Bacillus pumilus: one gene and its partner. The protein of the gene in region 1 interacts with the protein of each later gene in a pairwise test. Links are inferred from orthologs where the notes say so. Each region holds a gene or a part of one and is shown in the gene's direction. Other genes may lie near its edges.

Region 1 (9,223 bases):
TTGTTTAAGATATTTGCTCTGTGGCCTTCACTGTTCATCCATGCAGTCACAACTTCTTGAGGAGATCTTTGACCTTGGGCAATGTTTTCACCTGCTGTTTTGTAAGTGATACCGAATTGCTTCATTTGATCAAATGGAGATCCGTAAGTTGGGCTTGTATGAGAGAAATAGTTTTTATCTTTCATATCTTGAGATTTTGCGCGAGCAGATTTGCTTAGTTTTGAATCAACAGAAAGTGCTTTTAACCCTTGTTTTGCACGCTCTTTATTTGTAAGCTCAACGACTTCTTTTTCAAATGCATTCAAGCTGCTATCTGCTTTTGCTGCCGTTGTGTCTTTTTGGTCAGCTTTTGTATTGTTATTGTTGTTTGTGTTTTGTTTAGCTGGCGTACTTGGTTTAGAAGCAGTTGGTTTTTTCACTGATTCTTGTTTTTGTTCATTTTTTGCTTTGTTTACTTCTTTCACCACTTTTGTGCCAGTAACAGGTTGACCGCTTTTGATCAGCTTGTTTAAAAGAGCTTCGATCTCTTTTTGATTCGACTTGCTTAGCTTGTTTACATCTGAAGAGATATGTAATTTTGCAGCTAATGTATGAAGATCAATGGTTTGATGCTGTACATGTATCACTTGTTTCAGGTTAAGCTCCTTCGCATCAGCTGAATGTCCTCCAGTGAACGTGATGAGTGCAGCAGCCGTTAGCGCTGAAAAAAAGAATGATTTCTTCTTCATATTGTAACTCCTCCTAAAATCTTTGTTTTGTTTTCTCACAGAAAATCATAACATGGACTTTTTGTTATAAACGTACCAGCATCCTCCATTGACAATGCCTGTTTGTCATTTTTGTTAAAGTCATAAAAAAAGCCGCCTCATATCAAAGGATAGGGAATTCTTCCATTTAAAGAAAACGACATAAACATACCAATATTTTAAAGTGTTAGTATATTTTTTTGCATAATAGGGATTGACAGCTTTTTTTCACTTGTTTCGCTGTAACAACTATTACAAAAGTGTTACAATAATGAGTGGTAATTGTAAAAGATTGAAAGGATGAGAGGAGCTACATAAGTGGGAGAGAAACAGCATCAAGGTAGTGCCGAGCAGAAAAAAATCAAGCGCCGGAACGCCTGGAGGATTAATCTCTTTTTCTTCGCTGTCTTTAGTTTATTTGCTGGACTTGTGATCAAGCTTGGTGTGCTGCAGATCGTCAATGGTGAGGATTATAAAAAGCAAGCAAACCGAACAGAGGTCAAAACAGCATCATACCCGTCCCCAAGAGGAAAAATGTATGACGCGAGAGGAAGAGTCGTCGTTGATAACGAAAGTGTACCTGCCATCGTTTATACATCAGAAAGCGGTGTGAAAGCGAAGGATAAGATTAAGGTAGCAAGAAAACTTGCGACTTATATAAAAATGGATACTGATTTTTTGAGAGAGCGTGACATTCGAGATTTTTGGCTGGCGAGCCATCCGAAAGAAGCGGATAAGCTCATTTCAAAAGCAGAGAAAAAGGATCTTAAAGCAAAGGATGTCTATCCGCTTCAAGTAGAGCGTGTGCCTAAGAAAGAAGTCAAGGCGATCGAAAAGGATGCAGAGGAAAAAGCAGTTGCAGCGATCTATCGTAGATTTACAGGCGGATATGCCTTTGAGCCTCAAATCGTGAAAGCAATGGACCCAAATGAAGAGAAAAAAGGGGACGAAAAAGTTGCTTTACTCGATGAAACAAAAGAGTCAAAGCAGACATCATCCGTGAGTTTGACATATGAAGAGATTTCACTTGTGTCAGAGCATCTGGATGAACTGCATGGTGTAAATGTCATCAATGATTGGACAAGAAAATATCCGTATGAAAAGACCCTTTATAATGTACTTGGCGGTGTGACCACACCAGAGCAAGGCATTATAAAAGAGCGTGAAGATTACTATATGGCAAGAGGCTACTCGCGAAATGACCGGGTAGGGAAGAGCTATTTAGAGTATCAATACGAAGATTTTCTGAATCCAGAGAAAGCGACTGTTCAATATACACAGGTTGGCGGGAAGCTGCTCGATGAAATCAAGCGGACAGAGGGACGAAGAGGACTTGATCTTGCACTGACATTTGATATGGAGCTGCAAAAGGAAGTCGACAAGATCGTCGAATCAGAGCTTAGATCCGCTAGTGCGAGAAACTATATGATGGACCGCGCATTTGTCGTGATGATGGACCCTAACACTGGGGATGTTCTCGCAATGTCTGGCAAGAAAATGGATGGCAGAGACGTCACAGATTATGCCATCGGAACATTTACGACCCAGTACGAAATGGGCTCTGTTGTCAAAGGAGCCACAGTACTTGGCGGTTATCAGGACGGGATGTCACACAACCAATCCTATATGGATACACCGCTTTATTTTGCAGGAAGTAATGGAAAGCCGAAACAGTCTTACAAAGTTCTTGGATGGGTCAATGACCTTCAGGCTCTCCAAAAAAGTTCCAACGTCTACATGTTCCAAGTAGCGATGAGAATGGCGGGCATCACCTATCAAAAGGATGGTCCGTTACCGGCAAGACCTGAGCACCTGCAAAAAATGAGAAACTATTATGCGCAATTCGGTCTTGGCGTAAAAACAGGGATCGACCTGCCGCAGGAATCAAGCGGGATGCAGACACATCCTAAGACGGTCGGCGGACTTTTGCTCGATGAAGCAATTGGCCAGTATGACACGTATACACCGCTTCAAGTTGCCCAGTACATGTCGACGATCGCCAATGGAGGAAATCGCGTTCAGCCAAGAGTGGTGAAAAGCGTTCACCTTCCAACGAAGAAGGATGAAGTAGGCCCAGTCGTGAAAAAATATGAGCCGAAGGTGCTGAACACGATTAACAACTCGAAAGCAGATATTGACCGCGTCAAAATGGGGCTGAAAATGGTCACATCGACCGGCGGTACTGCCGCTGGCCGCTTTGGTCAGCATGATGTCGCTGGAAAAACAGGGACGGCCCAAACCTTTTACTATGGTGCCAACCGCAGCTGGTGGGGAAATCCCACATACAATTTAACCTTTGGGGGATATTATCCGTCGTCCAATCCGAAGGTGGCTTTTAGTGTCGTGACACCTTATGTCTCAGATAAAGATTCCGTCATTAAAACCATCCCAAGTAAAATTATTGATAAGTACGTTGAATTACAAAAGAAATATGAAAAGCAGTAAACAGCAGAGAGCACAGCAAGAGAATGTGCTCTTTTTTGTTGAAAATATGGACGTTTCCCTCGATGACGGAAGGAAAATACGGGTTTTCTAGCGAATCTTTTTTATACATCAATCTAAGGACAACCCTAAAAAATGAAAAGGAGGGTCGGACGACGATGGAACAAAAAATGAAAGATTCGAATCAGCTTTATTCGAATATCGATTTACATGCCGTTCTTTCTTCTAATGGCCGCTTTCTCTACATTTCTTCTAACTGTAAGCAGCTTTTGCTCTATGAACAAAAGGATTTACTAGGGTGTTTTTTGAAAGACTATGTTCATACCGAAGATCAATTTCTCGTCGAGAGTTATTTCTACAATCAGCACATGCTAGAGATTTGCCACTTTAGGCTGCTTAGAAGTGATCTAACAGCTGTATGGATTGAAGCAAGTATTGATTTTGTTGCTTGTGATGAGTTAGACAGCGAATTAAGTAGAGAAATGATCCTAAAAATGAGGGTGCTGGACGCTGAACCGCAAAAAGCAGCATTTCAAACAACATCAGAAGTGTCAGAACAGTCGTTAGGCAGTCTGCCGGCTTTCCAACATGTCAGTGAAGCTGAACAATTGATTGCCATGCTGCCAAATCCGTTGTGTATTACGATATTAGGGGAAATTGTTTATGCGAATGATGCGATGCTTCAATTAATGGGGGTATGTACAAGAGATGACATGATCGGCAAATCTGCATTTGACTTTATTGCTGAGGAGTACCATGACATTGTGAGAAGCCGAATTACGAGGCTGCAGCAAGGTCTTCCAGTCGGAATGATTGAACAGATTTGGAAGCGGAAAGATGGAAGCAGCATTCATATCGAAGTGAAGTCATCACCTACGATCTATCAAAATCAGCAGGCAGAGCTTTTGCTGTTAGTAGACATCTCATCCCGTAAGAAATTCCAAACCGTTCTTCAAAAAAGCCGGGAGCGGTATCAGCTGCTCATCCAAAACTCCATTGATACGATTGCGGTCATTCATGATCATAAATGGGTGTTTATGAATGAATCAGGCATTAAATTATTTGAAGCCGAGCATTACGATAAATTAATAGGAAAGGATATTTTCCACCAGATCCATTCCTGTGACCAGCAAAAAGTGAAAAAGAGCTTGTCGCGTATTATTGAAAGAGCATCAGATTCCGAGATTGTCACGATGAGCTGTCATACATTTAAACACAAGCTGATTTATACTGAAATGGTGTGTATCCCAACCACATTCTTTGGGGAAACAGCCGTTCAAATTATTTTAAGAGATATATCGGAACGTAAGCAGACAGAAGAGCTCATGCTCCGATCTGAAAAATTATCGATCGCAGGTCAATTGGCAGCTGGCATTGCACATGAAATCAGGAACCCATTGACCGCTATCAAAGGCTTTTTGCAGCTCATTAAACCGAAAACAAAAGATCGCGATCAATATTTCGAGATTGTTTTCTCTGAGCTGAGCCGGATAGAGATTATATTAAGCGAGTTGCTCATGCTGGCAAAACCGCAGCAAACGGCATCGATGCAGACACTTGATTTGAAAAAAATCATCAGCGAAGTCACGGCTCTATTAGAGACACAAGCGAACTTAAATGGTATTTTAATGAACACAAGTGAGATAGAAGAGGATCTCCTGATGAACGGGGATCAAAATCAGCTCAAGCAGGTGTTTATCAATTTAATCAAAAATGCCGTCGAATCCATGCCGGACGGAGGTAAGGTTGACATTACGGCCAAAGCAGAAAGAGATGGGATTCTCGTTACCATTCGTGATGAAGGGGTCGGCATTCCTGAATCGGTCATGAAGCGAATAGGAGAGCCCTTTTTAACGACAAAGGAAAAAGGCACTGGACTTGGCCTCATGGTGACATTTAATATTTTAGAAAATCACAACGGGACGATCCGTGTGGATAGTCATCCCGAAAAGGGCACCGTATTTCACATCATGTTTCCTGCAAAATAAAAACAACGGCAAGAGAGCCGTTGTTTCAGTCTGTGAAATGAATGGAACGTTTTTCAAGGACGAATTGTTCTAGGCGGTCAAGTCCTTCTTTCAGTGTTTCAAGTGAATAAGCATAGGACAGACGCACATACCCTTCGCCGAGTGGAGAGAAAGCAGACCCTGGTACAACCGCAAGTCTTGTACTTTCTAACAGCTCCATACAAAAATCAAAGGAACTCATCCCAAACGATTCAATGGATGGAAAAATATAAAAAGCGCCAGAAGGCTTAATGACCGGAAGCCCCATTGAAATGAGCCGATCATATACATAATCGAGTCTTTTCTTATATTGCTCTCTCATGATGAGTGCATCATCCACACCATTTGTCACAGCTTCAAGTGCCGCCTTTTGTGAGACAGCCGAGGCACAAGACACGTTATATTGATGTACTTTTAATACATGTTTAGCAATTGGAGCTGAAGCAAATAAAAAGCCAATTCTCCAACCGGTCATGCTATGAGATTTAGACAGTCCGTTAATCACAATGGTCTGTTCCTTTAAGAAAGAGGCAATTGAATGATGCGGCCGGTCAAATGTCAGCTCGCTATAGATTTCGTCTGATAAAATAAAGATGTCTTTTCCTTCAAGGAGCTGGGCAATCTCTTTCAATTCTTCTTCCGAAAGCGTGACACCAGTTGGATTCGAAGGATAAGGAAGTACAACACACTTTGTCTTTTCCGTTAATGCATCCTCAATCAGTTTGGCATTTAATTTAAAGCCAGCATTCGTTGTGTCGATATGTACGGGCTTCCCGCCGCACATTCGAATGATCGGTTCATAGCCAGGGTAGACAGGTCCAGGTAAAATGACCTCGTCACCCTCTGACAAAATGGTTCGAAACGCAGCATCAATCGCTTGACTTGCACCTGTCGTCACAATGATTTCTGACTCTGCATCATAATCAAGATTGACTTTCTTCTTGATGTAGTGCTGGATCGCTTGTCTTAGCTCTAGGAAACCAGCATTATGAGTGTACGAGGTGAAATTCTCGTCAATGGCTGCTTTGGCAGCTGTTTTGACATGATGCGGCGTATAAAAATCGGGCTGGCCTATCGTCAAAGAAACGACATCCTCATATGACGATACGAGATTTGAAAATGTTCGAATGCCTGAAATTTCAATATCCTTTACTCTTGGATTCAGCAAATGCTCCATTTCTCATCACCTTAAAAATTTATGTTTTTATCCTATTTTACCATTCACTGCATAAATGTCACCCGCGAAAGGCACTGGATATCATTATCTGTAGTCTATTCTCCTATTCATCACAGCATGAGTGATATATTGAAGAAAGAGCAACATTTATTATAGCGTAACCTCACTAGAAAATACAGGCTGCGGTGAACAGGATTAGAAAACGTCACAACTGTGTAAACTGAAAGAACGTGAGAATCAGGTCATGGGAATTGCTTTTATAGACATACGATCTCCTAAAGGAGGACGATAGATGGAACAATCAGCGAAGACATCGAAAATCGCGTTTCTATCCGTGATGAGTAACACATTTGTTGTCATCTTAAAAATCATTGTGGGGCTGTTGACTGGATCTGTTGCGGTTTTATCAGAAGCCATTCATTCTTTTCTCGATTTAATGGCATCTTTTATTGCATTTATCTCTGTTCGTATTTCAAGAAAGCCAGCAGATTCTAAACATCCTTATGGACATGGAAAAGTCGAAAATATTTCAGGAACGATTGAGACCTTGCTGATTTTCGTTGCCGGCATTTGGATCATATACGAATGTGTTCACAAATTAATGCACCCAGAGCCAGTCAAGCTGCCTGTGCTTGGCATTGTGGTGATGCTGATAGGCGCGCTCATCAATTTTATAGTATCGAAGGTTGTGAACAAAGAGGCGGAGCGAGTGCATTCTGTTGCCATGAAATCGAATGCATTGCACCTGTTAACAGATGTGTATACGTCACTAGGGGTCGCATTCAGTTTATTGCTTGTAGCATTAACCGATTGGTATTTCTTAGATCCGATCATTGGAATGATACTCGCTCTCTTTATTATGCGTGAAGCATTTAAACTCATGAAAGAAGCCTTCCCGCCGCTTGTAGACGCCCGGCTAACACCCGAGGAAGAACAATCGATAGAAGCAATCATTCAAGGATTCAGTCAAGAGTTCATCGAATATCATGACTTTCGAACAAGACGATCCGGTGCAGAGGAATATATTGATTTCCATTTGATTGTAGATGGCAAGACAACGATTGAAGATGTTCACCAATTATGTGATCGAATTGAAGAGAAGATTCAGCAAGAATTTCCGCATGCACAAATCTTTATTCATGTAGAGCCTGAAAGTGAAAGAACATCACAAACGTAAAAAAGGCGATCAACCAACTTAGGTTGTATCGCCTTTTTTACGCTTCATCTATGAAATGAAATCAATATCCATAAGCAGTATCGTAATCTTCATACCAAGAGATATAAGCTGCGTCATCATTTGACAAATCATGCTTCATGTCCAAAAAATCAGCTTCGCAAATATCTTCAATTACAGTTATTTCGTTGTTCTTTAATAGTACGACAGTTCCCATCATGAACACCTTTCTTTAAAAAATCCTTGACTATTGTACCATGTGAAGAGCGGTTGTCAACAGCAGAATGGAAACAAGACGAAAATATCACAAAATGTTAAAAAATCAGGAGGTAAAAGAACTAGAAGTGCCATGATTTTCACAAATTTTCAGTATTTATTCACATAAAACATTAAGAACAAACTGATCTAAAATATATGTAAAAGTTAACAGCTCCATTGATCTTACTATATTCATAAGATATAATAACGAATGATTATAAGAAATTTATAGAAAACATACATAATAAAGGAGAAATAGGATGGAAACAAACATAACAGAACCACACATTCAAGAAAAGAAGCATCCTGAGCTAGCAGGCGTGGGCTACCGCTTTCTTGCCCACCTTTTGGACGGCGTCATTATCAGTGTTCCTTATGCCTTCATCATGTTTATTTTGTTCACACTCTTTTTTGTCTCAAGCCCAGAGGCAGCATTTATGCTAGAGGATGACAGCTATTACTATTCCACAACCGTCATGACGGATGAAGAATGGGCTGTCATTATGGGACTTATCTTTTTCTACGTAGCATCGATCTTAATCGGTATCGTGTTGACATGGCTTTATTACGCTATTATGGAAGCATCAAAACTGCAAGGAACTCTTGGTAAGATGGCTCTTGGGATCAAAGTGACAAAAGTAACGGGCGAAAAAATAACATTCGGACGAGCAACTGGCCGCTTTTTTGCAAAAGTCTTTTTGTCTCCAATCTTATGTATTGGGTACATCATTGCCTTTTTCACAGAGAAAAAACAAGCGCTTCACGATTTAATTGCAAGTACGATTGTTGTGAAGAAATAAAGAAAAAAAGCACCTCTGCTCAATAGTAAGGGGTGCTTTTTGTATAGATTGCTTGTATGGAAGAGGGAAGCATGACATAAAATAGAATGATAGTGAAAAATCAGGCAGGGAAGGGAGACAAACGATTGAGAACAGGAAAAAAGACCATGCAGAAAAAAGGGGCAGGCTTCGGGTTGTTTTTGACAGCACCCGTTTTGGCCTGGGCATTGTATGACTTTGCAAATACGATATTTTCATCCAATATGATCACCATTTTCTTCCCGTTCTACTTGCAGGAAACGATTGGAGACAGTGCGAGAATGGATCAGATCGCCAGTACGTTTATTTCTTATGCAAACGCACTAGCCAGCATTTTTCTCGTCATTTTTACACCATTATACGGGGTTCTGATCGATCGTACAGGAAAAAAGAAGCGCTACATCACAGTGTTTACTTTAATATGTATATCTTGTACGTTTTTGATGGGGATCTTTGCTGGAATTGATTTCTCAAGCGAATGGTTTGGGCTGCCTGTCTCCTTATTAGTAGTGGTCACCTTGTTTGTGATCGCAAAATTTTTCTATCACTCGAGCCTAGTGTTTTATGACACCATTCTGCCCGATCTTGGGACAAAGGATGAA
Region 2 (9,251 bases), 1.9 Mb from region 1 along the record:
GATCGGAAAAGATGAGAAAAAGATGGGACTGCACGGGTCAAAAACAGTAACGCTTCATTTTGATGGTGTGCGGATTCCAAAGCAGCAGCTGCTCGGTGCAGAAGGAGAGGGCTTTCACATAGCCATGTCTAGTTTAAATGCGGGGAGAATCGGTATCTCGGCTCAAAGCCTCGGCATTGCAGAAGCCGCTTTAACTGAAGCAGTGACGTATTTAAAGCAGCACCCAGCAGGTCTAGAAACGACCATTCGGCTGGGTGATTTGGCGGCGAAGCTTGAAGCAGCCAAGCTGCTCGTTTATCAAGCGGCTTCTTATAAAGAGGCGAATCGTCCGGTCACAAAGGAAGCATCAATGGCAAAGCTATTTGCGTCTAAAACGGCAGTTGAGATCAGTACAGAAGCGATCCAATTGCTCGGCATGGACGGTTATACGAATCGCTATCAAACAGAACGTTACTTTCGTGATGCGAAAGTTTGTGAAATCTACGAAGGAACAAGTGAAATTCAAAGGCTGGTCATTTGTAAACAGCTAATATGAAACGAGGTGGCTCATGATGCAGTTTCAATTAAGTGATGAACATGAAATGATCCGAAAAATGGTGAGAGATTTTGCGAAAAATGAAGTAGAGCCAACAGCAGCAGAGCGGGACGAGACAGAAACGTATGATCCAGCTATTTTTCGCCAGATGGCGGAGCTCGGTTTAACGGGTATCCCTTGGCCGGAAGAGGTAGGCGGGATCGGCAGTGACTATTTAGCATACGTCATCGCAGTTGAGGAGCTTTCAAGAGTGTGCGCCTCTACAGGTGTCACCCTCTCCGCTCACACCTCTCTCGCCTCGTGGCCCATCTATACTTTCGGAACAGATGAACAAAAGGAGACCTATTTAAAGCCGCTTGCAGAAGGACAGAAGGTAGGGGCATATGCACTCACTGAGAGCGGTTCAGGTTCAGATGCCGGTGGAATGAAGACAACGGCAGTAAAGGCAGGCAGTGAATACGTCCTGAACGGTGCGAAAATCTTTATTACAAATGGCGGCATTGCGGATTATTATATTGTGTTTGCCGTGACAGACCAAGAAGCTGCATCTCGAAATACAACCGCCTTTATTGTAGAAAAAGAGACCCCCGGGTTCTCGGTTGGCAAAAAGGAAAGCAAACTGGGCATCCGCTCATCGCCAACGACTGAAATTCGATTTGAAGATTGCCGGATTCATGAAAGGAACCGGCTCGGACAAGAAGGAGAAGGATTCAAAATAGCCATGATGACGCTCGATGGCGGTAGAAACGGTATTGCTGCTCAGGCTGTTGGGATTGCACAAGGCGCTCTTGATGCGGCGGTCCATTATGCGAAGGAGCGCAAGCAATTTGGCAAACCAATCATACAGCAGCAAGGGATCGCTTTTAAGCTGGCAGATATGGCAACTGCAATTGAAGCCTCCAGGCTGCTTACTTATCAGGCAGCATGGCTTGAAACGAAAGGGTTTCCGTATGGAAAGGAATCAGCTATGTCAAAGCTCTTTGCTGGAGATACAGCCATGAAAGTAACAACAGAAGCCGTTCAAATCTTCGGCGGCTACGGTTATACAAAGGATTACCCAGTCGAACGATACATGCGAGATGCGAAAATCACTCAAATTTATGAAGGCACACAAGAAATCCAGCGCCTAGTCATCTCGCGCAAACTGCTAGATATGTAGAAACCAAGCAAAGACCACCTGACGTGAGGTGGTCTGTTTTGGTGCGATAATCAGTTCTTAAATGTGAAATCATTTCCAATATTGTCCCATGCTACCTTATCAATATGATAAAATGTGCAAAAGTATCAATATGGAGGTTATCATAATGAACACAACATTTATGGGTATTTTAGGATTAGTCACGATGATCATATGGATTATGGTCTCCACAGAGCTTTCAAAGTCTCCAAAAAAGAAGGAAGAAAAAGAAAACAGCCGCAGAAAACTATTTGTCCTCATGCCTGCGGGAATGGTATGTACGATTGCTATCGTTATCTTATTCATTCAGAGAATCCAGTTTTAAAATAGAGATGGACAAACTAAAAGACAAAAAGCATACCGTACACAAAAGCCAGACCAATTTCACGCAGATGGTGCGCCCCATGAGAAAAAATCAAAAATTAACATGATTAAAGGTGGCATAAACTCCTCTAATTTGTTTATAATGAGAGGTATGGTTTGTCGTAAAAATAAGGGATAAACACTTATTATTTCACTGATAAATGGATACATACATGTAATAGAAAGGGAGTGTCTGACCTTGAGTTTGAAAGAATACTCACAGGAGCAGCTCAAGCACATGTCTTTAGTTGAACTTGCATATGAAATTTTCAGAGACAGCAAAACACCGATTACGTTTTCCGAGTTAATAGATGAAATGGTCCGTTTACAAGGGATACAAAAATCTGATCTTGATGATCGACTTGCTCAATTTTATACAGACTTAAATATAGATGGCCGCTTTATTTCGTTAGGTGATCAGAGATGGGGACTTCGCAGCTGGTATCCAGTTGATCAAATCGAAGAAGAAGTTCAGCCAGCTGTGAAAACAAAAGCGAAAAAGAAAAAAACAAAAGCAGCTGTCGTTGAAGAAGACTTCGATGAAATTGAAGAGGAAGAAGAAATCGAAGAGCTTGAAGAAGATCTTGATCTTGTTGAAGACGACGATGATCTCGACCTAGACGATGATGAGGAAATTGACGAAGATATAGAAGACTTCGACGAAGACGATGACGACGAAGATGATGACGGCTTAACAGAAATTGACGAAGACGATTTAGACGATAATAAGGAAGAAAAATAACCCTCACAAACCGGTCCTCAAAACAGGACAAAACCGTCTTGACTTTCGAGAGCGAACTATGTAGTATGTATTTTGGGCTCTCTAAAAAGAGTACGTAAAGATACGTTCATTTACGCTCCCTTTCATTTATTTGAAAGGGAGCTTTCTTATTTTTCAAGAGATTTAGGGATACACTCTAAAAAGGATGAAGCTGTGCATGTCTAGTCATGCAAGGGTAAAAAAGAGAGGAGCATACGAAATGACAAAGTATATTTTTGTAACAGGAGGAGTTGTTTCCTCACTTGGAAAAGGGATCACGGCTGCATCGTTAGGCCGCCTTCTGAAAAATAGAGGGATGGATGTCACCATTCAAAAATTCGATCCATATATCAACGTAGACCCAGGGACGATGAGTCCATATCAGCACGGTGAGGTCTTCGTCACAGATGACGGTGCTGAAACAGACCTTGACTTAGGTCACTACGAGCGCTTCATTGATATTAACTTAAATAAGTACAGCAACGTCACAACGGGTAAAATCTACTCTACTGTTCTGAAGAAAGAGCGCCGAGGCGACTATTTAGGCGGAACCGTACAGGTTATTCCTCATATTACAAATGAAATCAAAGATCGCGTGTACCGTGCCGGAAAAGAAACAGGTGCAGATGTGGTCATTACAGAAATCGGCGGAACAGTAGGAGACATCGAATCCCTTCCTTTCCTTGAAGCGATTCGTCAAATGAAGAGTGACATTGGCCGTGAAAACGTGATGTACATTCATTGTACCCTTGTTCCTTACATCCGAGCAGCAGGTGAACTGAAAACAAAACCAACACAGCATAGTGTAAAAGAACTCCGCAGCCTTGGTATCCAGCCAAACGTTATTGTGGTCAGAACTGAAATGCCAATGACCCAAGACATGAAGGACAAAATTGCGTTATTCTGTGATATTGATACAAAAGCTGTTATCGAATGTCAGGATGCAGACACGCTGTACTCTATTCCGCTTGATTTACAAAAACAAGGACTAGACAAGCTTGTATGTGAACATATGAAACTTGACTGCCAAGATGCAGACATGACGGAGTGGACAGCGCTAGTCGATAAAGTACAAAATCTCTCAAAACAAGTCACAATTGGTCTAGTAGGAAAATATGTTGAACTGCAAGATGCATACATTTCTGTCGTTGAATCACTTCGCCATGCTGGTTATGCATTTGATGCAGACGTTCAAATCAAATGGATCAATGCAGAAGAAGTGACAGCAGAAAATATGGCTGATTTCGCGCAAGATGTAGACGGCATCATCGTTCCTGGAGGCTTCGGAGACCGCGGAGTGGAAGGGAAAATCATTGCTACACAATATGCCCGTGAAAACAAAGTGCCATTCTTCGGAATCTGCTTAGGAATGCAAGTTGCGTCGATCGAATATGCGAGAAACGTACTAGGCCTTGAGGGAGCTCATTCAGCGGAAATTGATCCTGAAACAGCATTCCCAATCATTGACCTTCTCCCAGAACAGAAGGATGTAGATGATCTAGGCGGAACACTTCGTCTTGGTCTGTATCCATGTAAATTAAATGAAGACTCAAAAGCATTTGCTGCATACAATGACGAAGTGGTCTACGAACGCCACCGTCATCGCTATGAGTTTAATAATGAATTCAGACAGCAAATGGAAGCCGCAGGCTTTGTCTTCTCTGGTACAAGCCCAGACGGACGTCTTGTTGAAATTATCGAGCTGAAGGATCATCCTTGGTTCCTTGCTTCTCAGTTCCACCCAGAATTCGTCTCAAGACCGACAAGACCACAGCCATTATTTAGAGATTTCGTTGGTGCTTCACTGCAAGCATCTGAATCAAAATAAATCAAAAACTGCCGAGAATATGATCTTCTCGGCAGTTTTTTTATTCATATTCCTCAACGATTTCTTTCACAGTAAACGATAGAGCGTGGTAGACGTATAAGCATGTCATTAAAGCAGGATAACCGAACCTTGTTCCGTCATCAGCGGGCACAAGCGGTTTCTTGAGCTGAAAATCAATGTGGACATCACAATGCTCTTCAATCATGGACGGCTCCTTTTGTGCTGGACCGACACCAACAATGGGCGTACCTTGAGCGTGCAGCTCTTTTACAAGAGATTGAATCTCCTCGTCTTCTGGGTCTGAATAAAATAGCAGCACCCTGTCACTTGGATGAAGCAAGCTGCGCTCCGTTTGATCAAGCGGCAGTACTTTCGCACCTGGAAATGGCTCCTTGCTTTCAGTTGCCTCTAGGGCTACAGCAGCCAGTTCATTCTTTCCGTGAAAATAAACAGCATGTCCACTGACAACGGCTTGTGCAAGAAGGCGTGCACCATCCTCGATCGCTTCAGCCTGCTTTTCTCCAATACGTGAAAAAATACCTGATAACTGGGTCGTGAAAATTTTTAACAAGACTGATTTCCTCCTTCGGTCAGATCATTTTATAATAGAATATAAAGAGAATATTAGGAAAAATGCTCAGAAAATGTCGTAAAGTAAACTATTATAAATAAAGGAAATGTGAAAATCAAACAGAATTATTTAACAACAGCTCTTTTTATGGCGAAAAATGAAAGCAATGGGGTGTAACAGATGAATGAGAAAATTTTAATTGTCGATGATCAATACGGTATTAGAATATTATTGAATGAAGTGTTTCATAAAGAAGGCTATCAAACCTTCCAAGCAGCCAATGGACTTCAGGCGTTAGATATTGTGAAAAATCATAGACCAAACCTTGTCCTGCTTGATATGAAGATTCCCGGAATGGATGGTATTGAAATTTTAAAACGCATGAAATTAATTGATGAAGACATCCGTGTCATCATTATGACAGCCTATGGCGAATTAGACATGATCCAAGAATCAAAAGAACTCGGTGCATTGACTCACTTTGCGAAACCATTTGATATTGATGAAATCCGAGATGCTGTCAAAGAATACTTGCCGCTCGAAACAAATGGTTAGATGGAAATGATTGAATCGAGTCATTCTGTTGCCGATTTGTCGAATAATTGGTATCCTAGATAAGAAGAAGAAAGCGATCTGACTTTGAAAGTTTACATATGGCGAGAAATTCTGGTCATGCTAGGGTGGAGAGCTTTTTTTAGTAAGCAAATTAGCTACATAGGGAGGATTTTTCATCATGCCTTTAGTTTCAATGACAGAAATGTTGAAAGACGCAAAGGAAAAAGGTTACGCTGTTGGACAGTTTAACTTAAATAATTTAGAATTCACGCAAGCGATTTTACAAGCTGCTGAAGAAGAGAAATCTCCAGTTATCTTAGGAGTATCTGAAGGGGCAGGACGCTACATGGGCGGCTTCAAAACAGTTGTCGCAATGGTTAAAGCGTTAATCGAAGAATATAATGTAACAGTTCCTGTTGCGATTCATTTAGATCACGGTTCAAGCTTTGAATCTTGTGCAAAAGCAATCCATGCAGGATTTACTTCTGTCATGATCGACGCTTCTCACCACCCATTCGATGAGAACGTAGCAACAACTGCGAAAGTAGTTGAGCTTGCACATTTCCATGGTGTATCTGTAGAAGCTGAGCTTGGGACTGTTGGCGGACAAGAAGACGACGTCATCGCTGAGGGCGTTATTTATGCTGATCCAAAAGAATGCCAAGAGCTTGTAGAACGCACTGGCATTGACTGCCTTGCACCTGCACTAGGTTCAGTTCATGGTCCATACAAAGGTGAACCAAACCTTGGTTTCGCTGAAATGGAAGAAATTGGTAAAATGACAGGCCTTCCACTTGTTCTTCATGGCGGAACAGGTATCCCAACTGCTGACATCAAGCGTTCAATTTCACTTGGTACAGCAAAAATAAATGTAAACACTGAAAACCAAATTGCTTCTGCGAAAGCAGTACGCGAAACACTTGCTGCAAAAACAGAAGAGTATGATCCACGTAAATATCTTGGACCAGCTCGTGACGCAATTAAAGCGACTGTTATCGGCAAAATGCGCGAATTTGGTTCTTCTAACCAAGCATAATTTGATGAGAACCGAAAGCCGCCTGAGTCACAGGCGGTTTTCTCCATATCTTGAGAAAGCGCAATCAAAATTTACATTTCAGACAATTTATTGATAGGAGAGTGGCACGGTTATGTTATTTTTCGTAGATACAGCGAATATCGCAGACATCAAAGAGGCGCACGAGCTTGGCATTTTAGCAGGCGTCACAACAAACCCTAGTTTAGTAGCGAAAGAAAAGGACGTATCATTCCACGACCGTCTTCGCGAAATCACTGACGTCGTATCAGGTTCTGTCAGTGCAGAAGTGATTTCCCTTAAAGCAGAGGAAATGATTGAAGAAGGAAAAGAGCTTGCTGCCATCGCACCAAATATCACGGTCAAAGTACCGATGACAACAGATGGCCTTAAAGCTGTCAAAGCGTTAACAGACCTTGGTATTAAAACAAACGTCACTTTGATTTTTAGTGCAAACCAGGCATTGCTTGCAGCTAGAGCTGGTGCAACGTATGTCTCTCCATTCCTCGGCCGCTTAGATGACATTGGCCAAAATGGTCTCGATCTCATCAGCGAAGTGAAAACCATTTTTGATGTTCACGGATTAGATACACAAATCATTGCTGCATCCATTCGTCACCCGCAGCACGTGACAGAAGCTGCGCTTAGAGGTGCTCATATCGGCACAATGCCGCTGAAAGTCATCAAGCAGCTGACAAAACACCCGTTAACGGATGCAGGCATTGAGCAATTTTTAGCAGACTGGAATAAATAAGTGATTGTGGCAGGCGGGATTGTCTCCCGTTTGCCGCAGTTTTCCTTAAAAACGCTAAGAAATGTTTTGTGCAAAGAAGAGAACATCACAGCCTCGCAAAGCTTCGATTATTTTTCTTCCGACAAATTTCGTTTAACCTGTATTCTTTCTCTTGATATTGGCTAAATTTTGGACAAGACCTTTTAAAGCGCGACATCCACAAACAGTATAACTCCAACAGTGATCTTCTTTAAGAAGGGAGACAAATATGGAAAAGTTAAACATTGCCGGCGGTGACCCTTTGCGCGGGACCGTACATATTAGTGGTGCGAAAAATAGTGCAGTGGCACTGATTCCTGCCACGATTCTCGCTGATTCTCCAGTAACCATTGAGGGCCTTCCGCATATTTCAGATATTGACACATTACGAGATCTGTTAGAAGAGATTGGCGGAAAGGTTACGTTTGAAAAAGGTGAAATGATCGTCAATCCTTCTTCCATGATCAGTATGCCGCTTCCTAATGGAAAGGTGAAGAAACTGCGTGCATCCTATTATTTAATGGGAGCCATGCTCGGCAGGTTCAAGCAGGCTGTCATCGGACTGCCAGGAGGATGTCACTTAGGACCTAGGCCGATCGATCAGCATATCAAAGGCTTTGAAGCACTTGGTGCCGAGGTGACAAACGAGCAGGGTGCGATTTATTTGCGCGCTGAAAAATTAGTCGGAGCTCGTATTTACCTTGATGTTGTCAGTGTAGGTGCGACCATCAATATCATGCTGGCAGCCGTACTGGCTGAAGGAAAAACGGTGATTGAAAATGCCGCAAAAGAACCCGAAATTATTGATGTAGCGACACTGCTTGCAAGCATGGGAGCCAAAATCAAAGGTGCGGGTACTGATGTGATTCGAATCGAAGGTGTAGAATCTCTTCATGGCTGTAAGCATTCCATCATCCCTGACCGCATAGAAGCAGGCACATTTTTAATTGCTGGTGCTGCGATGGGAGATGAAGTTGTTCTTGATAATGTGATCCCAACTCATTTAGAATCAATTACGGCGAAACTTAGAGAAATGGGGTTCACCATTGAAACGAGCAACGATCAGATGCTGATCGTTGGCAGAAACGAAGGACTCAAGCCTGTCGATATCAAAACCCTTGTGTATCCGGGCTTTCCGACTGACCTTCAGCAGCCGATGACGGCGCTCTTAACAAAGGCGAAAGGCACGAGTGTGGTCACAGATACGATCTACTCAGCCCGCTTTAAACACATTGACGAATTGCGTCGAATGGGTGCAAACATGAAGGTCGAAGGTAGATCTGCCATTATAACTGGGCAAACGCAGCTTCAAGGAGCAAAGGTCAAAGCAAGTGACCTTCGTGCAGGTGCTTGTCTCGTCGTTGCAGGGTTAATGGCAGACGGTGTGACCGAAATCACAGGGCTTGAACATATAGACAGAGGATATAGTTTGCTTGAGAAGAAGCTTGAAGGCTTGGGTGCAACCATCTGGCGTGAAAAGCTGAATGACCAAGAAATAGAAGAACTTCAAAATTCGTAAGGCTTTGACTGTGAGAGGAGATTTGGACAAAAATGGAAAGAAGTTTATCGATGGAACTAGTACGGGTGACAGAAGCAGCCGCATTAAAATCTGCCCGTTGGATGGGAAGAGGATTAAAAGACGAAGCAGATGATGCTG

The links.
Region 2: the proteins of GKC25_RS06400 (region 1) and GKC25_RS16565 interact in binary tests that used the Bacillus subtilis proteins (3 or more experiments, as listed by UniProt). The link is inferred for Bacillus pumilus from one-to-one orthologs.

Annotation. Positions count from the first base shown.
Region 1 is NZ_CP046128.1:1,297,549-1,306,771, forward strand. What follows is about bases 2,817-5,761. They hold GKC25_RS06400 (PAS domain-containing sensor histidine kinase), read left to right. Parts: upstream 2,817-3,346; coding sequence 3,347-5,176; downstream 5,177-5,761. Other genes in these bases: GKC25_RS06395 (peptidoglycan D,D-transpeptidase FtsI family protein), read left to right, coding at 2,817-3,191; GKC25_RS06405 (aminotransferase A), read right to left, coding at 5,202-5,761. In the rest of the region: GKC25_RS06390 (CAP domain-containing protein), read right to left, coding at 1-728; more of GKC25_RS06395, read left to right, coding at 1,065-2,816; more of GKC25_RS06405, read right to left, coding at 5,762-6,371; GKC25_RS06410 (cation diffusion facilitator family transporter), read left to right, coding at 6,664-7,548; GKC25_RS06415 (hypothetical protein), read right to left, coding at 7,610-7,762; GKC25_RS06420 (RDD family protein), read left to right, coding at 8,064-8,603; GKC25_RS06425 (MFS transporter), read left to right, coding at 8,729-9,223. UniProt on the Bacillus subtilis protein: Phosphorylates the sporulation-regulatory proteins spo0A and spo0F. It also autophosphorylates in the presence of ATP.
Region 2 is NZ_CP046128.1:3,239,897-3,249,147, reverse strand. Bases 4,129-7,101 are described here. They hold GKC25_RS16565 (response regulator), read left to right. Parts: upstream 4,129-5,414; coding sequence 5,415-5,789; downstream 5,790-7,101. Other genes in these bases: fsa (fructose-6-phosphate aldolase), read left to right, coding at 6,938-7,101; GKC25_RS16560 (class II fructose-bisphosphate aldolase), read left to right, coding at 5,968-6,825; GKC25_RS16570 (DUF2529 domain-containing protein), read right to left, coding at 4,704-5,234; pyrG (glutamine hydrolyzing CTP synthase), read left to right, coding at 4,129-4,663. Also shown: GKC25_RS16595 (acyl-CoA dehydrogenase family protein), read left to right, coding at 1-535; GKC25_RS16590 (acyl-CoA dehydrogenase), read left to right, coding at 552-1,694; GKC25_RS16585 (hypothetical protein), read left to right, coding at 1,840-2,037; rpoE (DNA-directed RNA polymerase subunit delta), read left to right, coding at 2,275-2,817; more of pyrG, read left to right, coding at 3,056-4,128; more of fsa, read left to right, coding at 7,102-7,576; GKC25_RS16550 (UDP-N-acetylglucosamine 1-carboxyvinyltransferase), read left to right, coding at 7,824-9,113; glpX (class II fructose-bisphosphatase), read left to right, coding at 9,146-9,251. UniProt on the Bacillus subtilis protein: Key element in the phosphorelay regulating sporulation initiation. Phosphorylation of spo0B during sporulation initiation.